Regions from separate parts of the Peribacillus sp. NPDC096447 genome, predicted to be linked through region 3. Evidence: riboswitches for the same ligand, from Rfam matches in the RefSeq annotation. Region 3 holds a riboswitch; each other region holds the start of a gene.
The links. Region 3 has a riboswitch for S-adenosylmethionine ahead of ACIQZD_RS06095 (methionine ABC transporter ATP-binding protein). Riboswitches for the same ligand answer to the same signal wherever they lie in the genome.

Region 1 (4,117 bases), on a different contig from region 3:
GGGGACGCTCACACCGCCCGTTGCCGGATCGAATTTATGTTGATTATGAAGTAATTTCGTTTCAAAGCTAAAATCATGATCTGTCATCGTAGTGCCTCCCTTTTTACATGTGCGAATGCTTGCTGCAGGTCACCAATCAAATCATCGCTATCCTCGATGCCAACGGAGAAGCGGAGCAGGCGATTACAAACCCCATTTGCCGTTCTGACTTCAAGCGGTATATCGGCATGTGTTTGTGTGGCAGGATAGGTGATAAAGCTTTCAACCCCTCCAAGACTTTCTGCAAAGGAAATTAATGAGAGCGATTGTAAAAATGGGTTGACCGCCGCTTCATCAATGATGCGGAAAGAAATCATGCCGCCTCTGCCGGGATACAATACATCAGTGACACAATCATGTTCCGATAAGTAATCTACAAGTATCTTGGCATTCTTTTCATGACGCTCCATCCGCAATGCCAGGGTTTTCATTCCGCGCATCAACAGCCAAGAATCAAATGGGCTCAAGACAGCTCCAGTACCATTATGATGGAAGGCAAGAGCATCACATAATTCAGCGCCGCTAGCAACGATCAGTCCGGCGAGCACATCATTATGACCACCGAGATACTTGGTTGCACTGTGAATCACAATATCCGCTCCAAGCAGGATGGGTTGTTGAATAAGAGGCGTGTAAAAAGTATTATCAACGATTAACAATAAATTATATTGTTTGGCCAATGCGGCAACGGCGCTAATATCCGTTTGCTGCATAAGAGGGTTAGTGGGAGTTTCGATGAAGATGGCTTTCGTGTGAGGAGTGATGGCTTTTTCGATATCCTCCAAACAACAAGTGTTTACATAGTCACACTGCAATCCCCATTTTTTAAAACCTTGTTCTAACAGACGATATGTACCGCCATAAAGATCTTCGCTGACAATCCATGCATCCCCGGATTTAAAAAGGGCGAGAATAGTGGAGATGGCGGCCATTCCTGAACTGCAGGCATAACCTTGGTCTCCTTTTTCCAGATCGGCGATGGATCGCTCCAATAGCTGGCGTGTAGGGTTACCTGTCCTTGTGTAGTCGAATCCCGTCGATTGGCCAATTCCTTCGTGACGAAAAGCTGTTGAAAAGTATACCGGCGGATTGACTGTTCCTGTCGCCGTTTCGCTGCGATTTCCTAATTGAGCAAGATATGTTTCAGTTTTGTACATGGTTTTCACTGCTCCTTTGAGTTATATAAAATAAAAAAAAGTCTTCTTTAAGAAGAAGACTTTGATTAAGTAGTGACGAGTCATTCTTCTTATCTTCCAAGTTCACAAACTTGTGGAATTAGCACCTTTTCATTGGTTTGAAACAAATGAAGGTTGCTGAGGTGTCATCGGGCCATTCCCTCTACCTCTCTCGATAAGAGTTTAGATTATTCAATTTCTTTTGAATTTACTATATATACAAAATACTGTCAAGGACATTTTTGTAGTGATAATGCTCTGATGTTCATGACCAGGTCAATTGGAGCCTAGTGGTGTCTACACTTTATGTGTCTATAAAGAATAATCGGATTTTCATATAAACATGAAGGAAACATGGATTTTTCAGAAAAAATGGAAAGGGCCAGCGGGATATTTTTGCTTTAAAATAATAAAGTTTGTACAATGTATGGAGAGAAAGAATAATCCGACATTATTCATTTCATATGCAAAACGTCTTCAATGAATAGTGCAAACATAGGAGGAGAACACATGGAATACAGAATCGAACGAGATACGATGGGTGAAGTGAAAGTTCCTGCTGATAAATATTGGGGGGCACAAACTGAGAGAAGCCGTAACAATTTCAAAATCGGTAACGAAAAAATGCCGATTGAATTAGTTCGTGCATTTGCATACGTTAAACAAGCTGCGGCAAAGGTGAACTATGATCTTGGTGATCTTTCCGAAGTTAAAAAGAATGCCATCGTCAAGATTTGCGGGGAAATCCTTGAAGGTACACTTGATGAACATTTCCCGCTTGTAGTTTGGCAAACTGGAAGCGGCACGCAAAGTAATATGAACGTGAATGAAGTGGTCGCTAACAAAGGGAATGAATGGTTAAAAGAAAATGGTGAATCCGAAACCCTTCACCCGAATGATGATGTTAACAAGGCACAAAGCTCAAATGATACTTTCCCGACCGCCATGCATATTGCAGCCTTTATGGAAGTCGCTGAAAAATTGGTTCCTGCCATCAAAGCCCTTCGTGATACATTCGATACAAAAGAAAAAGAATTTTGGGATGTCGTGAAAATTGGCCGGACACATCTTCAAGATGCTACACCATTAACATTAGGACAAGAAGTTTCCGGTTGGAAAGCGATGCTCGATAAAGATCTAGCGATGATTGAAGAAAGCAGCCAAAAATTATTGAACCTTGCTCTAGGCGGAACGGCTGTAGGAACCGGAATCAATACAAAAAAAGAATTCCCGGGACTTTCTGCCAAACAAATTGCAGCGGATACAGGATATCCTTTTGTCACATCTGACAATAAGTTCCATGCATTGACTAGCCATAACGAAATCGTTTACGCACACGGTGCTTTGAAAGCATTGGCGGCGGATTTAATGAAAATTGCGAACGATGTCAGATGGCTGGCAAGTGGTCCAAGAAGCGGAATCGGCGAAATAGCCATTCCGGAAAACGAGCCGGGCAGCTCCATCATGCCAGGTAAAGTCAATCCAACACAAAGTGAAGCGCTTACCATGATTGCAACACAAATCGTGGGTAACGATGCTACAATTGGCTTTGCAGCAAGCCAAGGTAACTTTGAATTGAATGTATTCAAACCAGTCATCATCTATAACTTCCTGCAAACGGTCAAATTATTGACGGAAGGCATTCATTCATTCAACGATAATTGTGCGGTGGGCATCACTGCAAATGAAGATAAAATCAAAGAAAATGTAGAACGTTCCCTTATGTTGGTAACAGCATTGAACCCTCATATCGGTTATGAAAAAGCAGCCAAGATTGCCAAAACGGCATTCAAGGACAACTCTACGTTAAAAGAAGCGGCGTTGAAATTGGAGTTCCTGACGGAAGATGAATTCAAAGCATGGGTTGATCCTGCTAACATGGTTAATAAATAATTAGTAGTGCCCTCCCTCTGGTATTAGGGAGGGTGTTTCCATGTGTTAAAATAATGGAATCGACAAATACTGAAATCATAAGTATCGGGAACAGGAGGAAAAACAATGTCTATATGCCCGCTTTGCAACGGTCTGAGAAAAATTCATGTGAAATGCCCTGAATGCGGCAGTGATCTCGAGGATAAAGGGAAATTCATGGACTACGCTGATGATTACAGTGCTTATATGGATATCGACATACTTAAAGAAAACGACGGATACCCTCAATCCCTTCAAAAAGGCCAATGCCCGCATCTCATGAAATGCCCTGAATGCGGACATGATGAAGTGGTATTGGTCCAGGAATGAATCTATACCTTTATTTGAATAAACGTAAAAAGACATGGGTCTCAGTTTGTATACAAAAGGGGTTCGATTTAAAAAAATTCCGACCCCTTTGAAATTCCATTTGAATTATAGCCTAAAGTTAAGTGATCAGACGGGTCTGTATCTTTAAAGCGACGTTCATAATTTTTCCCGAATGTTGAGAAATGATTGCACTTATCATGGATACCAAAGCCTAAGAATCAACGGTAAGCCATATTTTTTCAACTTCTTCAATTGAATGAATACCTAGGGTATATTGAATGAAAGTCAGTTTGACTAATATAACTGGATCAATACTTGGGCGTCCTATTTCTGAATTTTACGAACCAAATGGTTCGCAGGCACCAGTTGATCTAAAGTAGTCATTTCAAGTTGATCATAAAGGGTTCATCCAAAGTAAATTGGAATAGGTGTGCGAGACTCCTGCGGGAAAAGCGAGTGCTTACGTTCCAATTAACGTTTAAATTGCACAAACCCCCTAAAAAAACTGTAGACAAACTCGATTTTCATCGTCTGTCTACAGTCTGAGACCCACTATGAATGGGTCTTTTTTAATTGGCGGATAACTTCATGCTTTCCTGCATCTGTTCATCTTCTTCAACTAAAATTCGATGTTCAGTCCCTTTATCAAAAAAGTGTGCTTT
Region 2 (4,117 bases), on a different contig from region 3:
AGCACCTAGGTGAGAACCTTGCCCTGCCGCCATTTTTAGAATCAAAAAGAAAGGATATTGAATCGAATTTAAAACCACTGAATACAAAATCAACAAATTAATCAACGGGAAAGGAAGTAATCGGCATGCAAAAGCAAAATGCAGGAATACATCATATAACCGCAATTGTAGGCAATCCTCAAGAGAATGTGGATTTTTATGCTGGAGTGCTGGGGATGCGTATGGTGAAGAAAACCGTTAATTTTGATGATCCAGGCACCTATCATTTATATTTCGGAGATGATTCAGGTTCACCGGGCACTATCATTACTTTCTTTCCTTGGCCTGGGGCATACCGAGGGACAATTGGCTCCGGACAAGTGGGGATTACAACATATGCCGTTCCGGAAGGTTCAATGGGCTTCTGGGAAACGCGCTTGGGTAAATTTAATATCGACTTTGAAAAGATCTCACGCTTCGGCGAGGATTATCTGGGATTTCAGGACCCACATGGTTTGCAACTTGAACTGGTTGAGCGTAAAGAAGGTAAAAATAGCGAGTGGTCATTCGGCGGTGTACCAGCTGAAAAGGCGATCAAGGGATTCGGCGGTGCTGTATTATTGACGTCGAAACCGATAAAAACGATGGAACTATTAGAGGAAGTGATGGGGTTGCAAAAGATGGGGGAAGAGGGCGATTTCATCCGCTTTAAATCCACATCGGACATCGGAAATTTGATAGATGTTAAAAAAACGGTTTTGCCAAATGGGAAAATCGGAGTGGGAACTGTCCATCATCTTGCATGGCGTGCAAGCGATAATGAAGATCATAAAGAATGGAGGGAGCATATCGCAAACCATGGCTATGGCGTGACCCCCTTTAAAGACCGTCAATACTTCGATGCCATTTATTTCAGGGAAGATGGAGGCATACTCTTTGAAGTTGCCACAGATCCACCTGGCTTTGCTCATGATGAAACGAAGGAAAAGATGGGTAGTAAATTAATGCTGCCGCCATGGCTTGAAGAAAAAAGGGAAATCATGGAGAAAACGTTACTGCCGGCAGTGCCGAGGGTACTAGAGGAGGATAAATGATGAAGCATATTTTTCAAAAAGGAAGTAATCCAGATGCACCGTTGCTTTTGCTTTTACATGGCACTGGAGGAACGGAAACGGATCTTTTGCCATTATCGGAAATGGTTTCACCGGGATCATCCGTACTCAGCGTACGGGGAAATGTACTTGAAAACGGAATGCCCCGTTATTTCCGCCGGCTGGCTGAAGGAGTTTTTGATGAAGAAGATTTGATTTTCCGTACGAAGGAGCTTTATGACTTCTTGGAATCAGCGTCCGGACAATATGACTTCGATCGTGACAGAGTGGTGGCATTAGGTTATTCTAATGGTGCAAACATAGCAGCAAGTTTGATGTTCCATTTCGAAGGGGCTTTAAAAGGAGCGATTCTTCATCATCCAATGGTGCCTAGACGCGGGATTGCTTTGCCGTCCCTATCGGATATACCTGTATTCATTGCTGCAGGTAAAAACGATCCGATTTGCCCGGCAGCAGAAACTGATGAACTTAATCAACTTTTACTGCAAGCTGGTGCTGCGGTGGATGTTCACTGGGAAAATTACGGTCATCAGTTAACACGTTCAGAGGTTGATGCAGCAAGTTCATGGTTTCAAAAGAACTTTTTATAAGAATGAGAGGGATGAAGATGATTTCAGTTAATCCTGAAAGTCTTACTGAACGGGAAAATTATAAGTTTTTGACTGGAAGCATCATACCGAGACCAATAGCCCTGGTTACGACACAATCCGAAACCGGTACAATCAATATAGCGCCGTTCAGTTTTTTTAACATAGTCAGTTCCAATCCTCCGATGATTTCCATTTCTGTTCAACGGAAAGAAGGAGTTTCAAAGGACACGGCCCGAAATGCAATTCAAACAGGTGAATTCGTTGTTCATATCACTGATGAAGATAATGTTGCTGATGCAAATCGAACGGCCAAGGAACTTCCGTCTGACGAAAGTGAATTGGGTCTTACCAATTTCACTCAGGCGGTTAGTGATAAGGTATCGGTACCAGGATTGCAAGAAGCGAAGGTACGCTTTGAATGTATATTAGAGCATGCGATACCATTGGCAGGCTCCAAGAATAAACCTGGTTGTGATTTATTGATAGGGAAAATAGTCTGCTATCATATAGAGCAGGATATTTACCATAATGGCCGAATTGACCAGAATGGGCTAAAACCTGTAGCAAGATTAGCGGGTCATACTTATACAAAACTAGGGGAATTATTTGAAATTGAACGACCTTAAGGAATAAGAAAGAAAAATGGCGTCATCTTTTAAGGTGTCGTCATTTTTTTAAATTATTCCCGGTTAGCATTATCTGCAATTCTAATACTGTAAGCGACTGTTCCAAAAACAAGTTCATATCTATGCCAAAGATCGATGATCGTTTGGACTTTAAAGGAAGTCTTTACAAACCGAAACAAAACTTGACAATTTATTCATAGATTGATAAAGTTATAAAAAAATAATTTCTTATCCAGAGAGGTGGAGGGACTGGCCCTATGAAACCTCAGCAACAGGTCTGCAATGACACTGTGCTAATTCCAGGGGGTGAAACCTTGATAGATAAGACCGTACGTGTTTATTTGTCAGTAACGCACTCTTTTTTAGAGTGCGTTTTCGTTTTTTCTGGATGCAAGATAAAGGAGAGTAAGAATGGAGAACAAAAGGAAGCATGATTTTCAAAGGGAAATGCAGGCAAGGCATATAATAATGCTATCGCTTGGCGGGGTGATTGGAACAGGTTTATTCTTAAGTTCGGGTTATACGATTCAACAGGCTGGCCCATTCGGCACCATCCTTTCGTATCTGATTGGGGCATTAGTGGTTTATCTAGTCATGCTATGTCTAGGTGAACTGGCAGTACATATGCCCGAGACAGGTGCGTTTCATAGCTACTCAGCTAAATACATAGGTCCTGGGACAGGGTATACAGTAGCTTGGTTGTATTGGCTAACTTGGACTGTTGCACTAGGTTCGGAATTCACGGCTGCAGGTTTGTTGATGCAGAGATGGTTTCCATCAATCAATGTCTGGATATGGAGTGCACTATTTGCCATATTGGTCTTGGCATTAAATGCGTGGACCGTTAAATTTTTCGCTGAATCCGAATTCTGGTTTGCGTCTATAAAGGTATTTGCCATTGTGATTTTTATTATTTTGGGAGCAGCAGCAATGCTAGGTTTCATTCCAATAATTCATTCACAATCCGCTCCGTTCTCCAATTTTACAAGTGAAGGTTTATTTCCGAATGGTGCTTTTGCCATTATAATGACGATGCTTGCGGTGAATTTCGCATTCTCTGGAACTGAATTAATCGGAATTGCAGCTGGAGAGACTGTGAATCCAGAAAAAACGATACCAAAGGCAATCCGTATGACATTATGGAGATTGATTATCTTTTTTGTAGGAACCATCGTTGTATTATCCGCATTATTGCCTATTTCGGATGCAAGCGTATTAGAAAGCCCCTTTGTGGCAGTTCTTGAACGGATTGGTGTGCCATATGCAGCGGATATTATGAACTTTGTTATATTAACTGCCATTTTGTCTGCTGCAAACTCAGGATTGTATGCATCATCCAGAATGCTTTGGTCACTTGCAGATAAGGAAACTATATCACCAATATTTGCAAAATTGACAAAACGGGGAGTTCCGATAAATGCAGTCCTATTCAGTATGTTGGGCGGCTGTTTAGCCCTGTTCTCGAGTATTATTGCACCGGATACTGTTTACATAGTGCTTGTATCCATTTCTGGACTAGCCGTGGTTGTAGTTTGGATGAGTATTAGCGTGTCACAGTTTCTATTTCGCAGACGATATATAAAAGAAGGAAATTCAGTAAATGACTTGGCTTATCGAACGCCATTATATCCACTCGTACCAATCGTTTCTTTTATGCTATGCCTGGCTTCTTGCATAGGCATTGCATTTGATCCTACACAACGAATTGCACTATATTGTGGCATTCCATTTATTTTGTTTTGCTATGGAAGTTATTATATGACACAAAACCATAAAGAAAAGAGGAGTAGATCATGAACAATAAAACTAA
Region 3 (4,117 bases):
AGGGCGGAGTGAAGCTGCTTACGGAAACCCTGGCTCTTGAATATGCACCAAAAGGGATTCGTGTGAACAGCATTGGTCCTGGAGCCATCGCCACGCCAATAAATGCCGACAAGCTTGAAGATCCCGAAAAGAAAAAGGATCTTGAAAGCATGATTCCGATGGGGTATATCGGAAAGCCTGAAGAAATTGCTGCGGTTGCTGCATGGCTGGCATCTTCAGAGTCCAGTTATGTAACGGGCATCACTCTTTTCGCTGACGGCGGAATGACAAAATACCCAGCATTCCAAGCGGGAAGAGGATGAATTTTGTTTAATGATAAAAAAAGAATCCCAGCAGGATCAAACCTGCTGGGATTCTTTTTTTAAAGCATTAACGAGTATGATGATTATACCAGCTAATGAAATTATCGACGACCGTATCGATAAACTGGACAGTCGACTGATGTGTAAGCCTGCCTTCGTTATCGATTTTGTCATGCACTGCACCAACATATACTTCATTCCCGGGAAGGAGTGGGGAGGAGATGCCTATTGCAAATAAGATTTCACGCAAATGCAATTGAGCTTTAACCGTTCCTAATTGCCCCATTGATGCACCCATGATCCATGATGGTTTTCCGATCAAAACTTTATCGACACGTGATAACCAATCGATTGCATTGCCCAATACTCCTGGAATCGTACCGTTGTATTCAGGTGTTACCCACAAGACTGCATCTGCTTTGGCCACTTTACTTTTAAATTCTTTTACAACTAATGGAGGGTCATTTTCAATATCTTGATCATAAAAAGGTAAATCCCGGATGTTCAAGATTTCGAGATCGAACCGATCTTGATATCTAGATTGAATATATTTGGCAAGCTTAAGGTTGTAAGACTCTTTACGGATACTTCCCACTATTGCAACAACTTTCATCTTCAATACCTCCAATGATTTTTATAATGGATAATCATGTAAATTTGTTCCACTTAACCATTATAATTGGAATATAAATGAAAGGGAAAAAGGATGCTTGGGAAAAAGTTGAGTTAGAGCTGAATAAACAAAATTCCTCTCGAACATTCATTCACTTAGGGTTACCCTGCAAAGTCAGACTCGAAAATTAAAATAAATTTGTTTGTGCCTACCCAATCCCATTACTCGACCTCTCCCAACAATATTGCATTTGTTTTTAATTTAATATTATGGCCACTCCTATAGGGATTAAGGCAAAATCCTTTCAGAAAAAATGAAATAAGACGCTTGAAAAAGTAAATAATGAAATTTCATAAAGGGGTAAGTAAAATGAGTTTGTTTGCTTGATAACTATTTCACTAAAATGATAGGAGGGGATGAAGTTGATCTTTCGTACCATTGATACGGACAAAGACAAAGATATTATCGTTAAATTCAGGAAAGATTCCTTTGTTTTAAGTTTTGGATCTGAAGCTGGTTTTGGAGATGAAAATACATATCTGCAACGAATGGGAGAAAGGGTCCGCAAATTTCCGGATGGACAGGTGATCATTGAAAAGAACCAAGTACCGATTGGACAAATGGAACTTCAAATTCGGGAGTATGAAGGAACTGAGATTGGCTATGTAAATTTATTTTATCTTATTCCCGAATACCGCAGTAAAGGCCTTGGCAAGGAATTGGTTCGCTACGCAGAAAACTTTTTCAGGCAATTTAATGTCTCCGAATATCATTTAAGGGTTTCTCCGGATAATGGAAGGGCGATTCGTTTATATACGAATTCAGGCATGATCAAGATAAGGGAAGAAAATGAAATATACACCGTATGGAGAATGAGCAAATCATTATAAAATATAATTTTTAATTATATTAATATAATATAAAACCATCAATTCACTATCCTGTGAAAATATTTTAAGCGATGAAGAATATGGTTGACTTTAAAGAAATTAGAATATATAGTGAAGGACATAATTAAATAAAACGTTAATTCTTATCAAGAGATGTGGAGGGACTTGGCCCTATGATACCTCGGCAGCGGGTTTTTACTTTTGTAAAAATACTGTGCTAATTCCAACGGACGAAAGTTTGAAAGATAAGAAGGAGCTTTACTTAGATAATTAATTTAAGAGTTTACTCTTTTTTATGTCTAAAAGAGGCCTCTTCTGTCTGATGACGGAAGAGGCCTCTTTTGTTTATTCAAAATGTATATGGTTATTTGGAGAATTGGTGCAATTACTCATGAGTTTCGCAGATTTACTCGTGAGTTTCACACAATTACTCGTGAGTTTCGAATATAACCCTATCATTATGAAACTTTGCAAAGCTCTTCTCTCTGGATAATGAATTCGTACAAATAAACAGCATGGGGGGAGATTGGATGATTGAGTTTCAAAATGTTAAAAAGGTTTATCAAACAAAGAAACAGACTGTCGAGGCTTTGAAGGGCATTGATTTGACAGTGGAAAAGGGGGATATATTCGGTGTAGTCGGTTATAGCGGGGCCGGAAAGAGTACGTTGATCAGGCTGGTCAACTTGCTTGAACAACCTTCAGATGGTTCGGTGATTGTTGGGGGCAAGGATTTAACCAAATTAAGCCCTAAGGAATTACGGGCAGAAAAGAAAAAAATCGGGATGATTTTTCAGCATTTTAACTTGCTAAACTCAAAGACCGTTTTTGATAACATTGCCATGCCGCTGGTTTTATCGGGAACTCCGGCTAAGGAAATCAAAAACCGTGTAGGCGAGCTGTTGGAGTTCGTTGGCTTATCGAGCAAGGCAAAGAGTTATCCGGAACAATTATCCGGCGGTCAAAAGCAGCGGATCGGCATTGCGAGAGCTTTGGCTACGAATCCATCGATCTTATTGTGTGATGAAGCTACATCGGCATTGGATCCACAAACAACGAGTGCAGTTCTGCAGCTCTTAAAAAAAATTAATAAAGAATACAATATCACCATTCTGCTAATCACTCATGAGATGTCTGTAATTCGGGAAATTTGCAATAAGGTAGCGGTCATGGAGGGCGGATGTGTCGTTGAACAAGGTTCGGTTTTCGAAGTTTTCGCGAAGCCGCAAACGGATATTGCAAAAAACTTCGTGAGAACGGTCATACATGACGAGATTCCACAAAGTTTTTTAAAAAGCATAGGGGCGCACATTCCGATTATTTGGAAAATTAATTTTATTGGGACTACTTCGGGTACTCCTTTACTGTCTACCATCTCGAAGAAATATGATATTCATTTAAGTGTCTTATCGGCCAATATTTCTGAAATTCAGGAAACGCCTTTTGGGAATTTGATCATCGAAGTGACCGGAAGCAAAAATGAGGTGGATAAGGCTTATCAATATATTAAAGATGAGGGGATTCTCGTCCAGGAGGTGCAGATAAATGGGTAATACGCTTTGGGGAATGGAAATAACGGCAGAGCAGCTGTCGACAGCTTTCGGTGACACACTTTATATGGTAGCCATCTCATTGGTATTTTCCGGATTGATTGGGCTTCCGCTCGGTATCCTGCTTGTCATTACAAGAAAGGGTCACATCCTGGAGAATAAATGGATTTTTAATGTATTGAACCCGATCATCAATATATTGCGGTCGGTTCCTTTCATCATCTTGCTTGTAGCACTTATTCCGTTTACCAGAATGATTGTAGGCAGTGCGATTGGAACGAATGCGGCCATTGTTCCGCTAATCTTTTACGCGGCTCCTTATATTGCCCGGCTTGTGGAAAACTCCCTGTTGGAAGTGGACAAAGGGATCATCGAGGCAGCTCAAGCGATGGGTGCGACGACATGGCAAATCATTTATCGCTTTTTGATTCCCGAGGGACTTAGTTCGTTAATCCTAACATTTACAACAGCGACAATCGGGCTTGTTGGATCTACGGCCATGGCAGGTGCCGTCGGTGCAGGCGGGGTCGGGGATTTAGCCTTGGCTTACGGTTATCAAAGGTTCGATACGATGACGATGATCGTCACAGTAGCGGCGCTCGTGATCATCGTTCAATTATTGCAATCCACTGGGAATTTTGTTTCAAGAAAAATCAGAAGAAGATAAAAATAACAGGAGGTAGGAAAAATGAAAAAAATCTTATTAACGATCATGGTATTGGCATTGGCCATCGTGGCTGCAGCATGCGGGAACGATGAGGG

Region 1: it holds a riboswitch for S-adenosylmethionine, as region 3 does, so the genes downstream of both, ACIQZD_RS09930 (methionine biosynthesis PLP-dependent protein) here and ACIQZD_RS06095 (methionine ABC transporter ATP-binding protein) in region 3, are expected to answer to the same signal.
Region 2: it holds a riboswitch for S-adenosylmethionine, as region 3 does, so the genes downstream of both, mmuP (S-methylmethionine permease) here and ACIQZD_RS06095 (methionine ABC transporter ATP-binding protein) in region 3, are expected to answer to the same signal.

What each region holds. Positions count from the first base shown of each region.
Region 1 is NZ_JBIWEV010000002.1:611,333-615,449, reverse strand. Features, by position in the region: gene metC (cystathionine beta-lyase) at 1-87, opposite strand, end outside; gene ACIQZD_RS09930 (methionine biosynthesis PLP-dependent protein) at 84-1,196, opposite strand; SAM riboswitch class I at 1,283-1,396, opposite strand; gene fumC (class II fumarate hydratase) at 1,725-3,107, shown strand; gene ACIQZD_RS09920 (hypothetical protein) at 3,213-3,455, shown strand; partial or broken gene ACIQZD_RS09915 (transposase) at 3,590-3,839, opposite strand; gene ACIQZD_RS09910 (ABC transporter ATP-binding protein) at 4,025-4,117, opposite strand, start outside.
Region 2 is NZ_JBIWEV010000005.1:191,175-195,291, forward strand. Features, by position in the region: gene ACIQZD_RS18265 (ring-cleaving dioxygenase) at 1-101, shown strand, start outside; gene ACIQZD_RS18270 (ring-cleaving dioxygenase) at 126-1,073, shown strand; gene ACIQZD_RS18275 (alpha/beta hydrolase) at 1,073-1,681, shown strand; gene ACIQZD_RS18280 (flavin reductase family protein) at 1,699-2,307, shown strand; SAM riboswitch class I at 2,533-2,635, shown strand; gene mmuP (S-methylmethionine permease) at 2,719-4,104, shown strand; gene mmuM (homocysteine S-methyltransferase) at 4,101-4,117, shown strand, end outside.
Region 3 is NZ_JBIWEV010000001.1:1,216,695-1,220,811, reverse strand. Features, by position in the region: gene ACIQZD_RS06110 (glucose 1-dehydrogenase) at 1-302, shown strand, start outside; gene ACIQZD_RS06105 (NADPH-dependent FMN reductase) at 370-915, opposite strand; gene ACIQZD_RS06100 (GNAT family N-acetyltransferase) at 1,338-1,805, shown strand; SAM riboswitch class I at 1,946-2,057, shown strand; gene ACIQZD_RS06095 (methionine ABC transporter ATP-binding protein) at 2,336-3,358, shown strand; gene ACIQZD_RS06090 (methionine ABC transporter permease) at 3,372-4,022, shown strand; gene ACIQZD_RS06085 (MetQ/NlpA family ABC transporter substrate-binding protein) at 4,044-4,117, shown strand, end outside.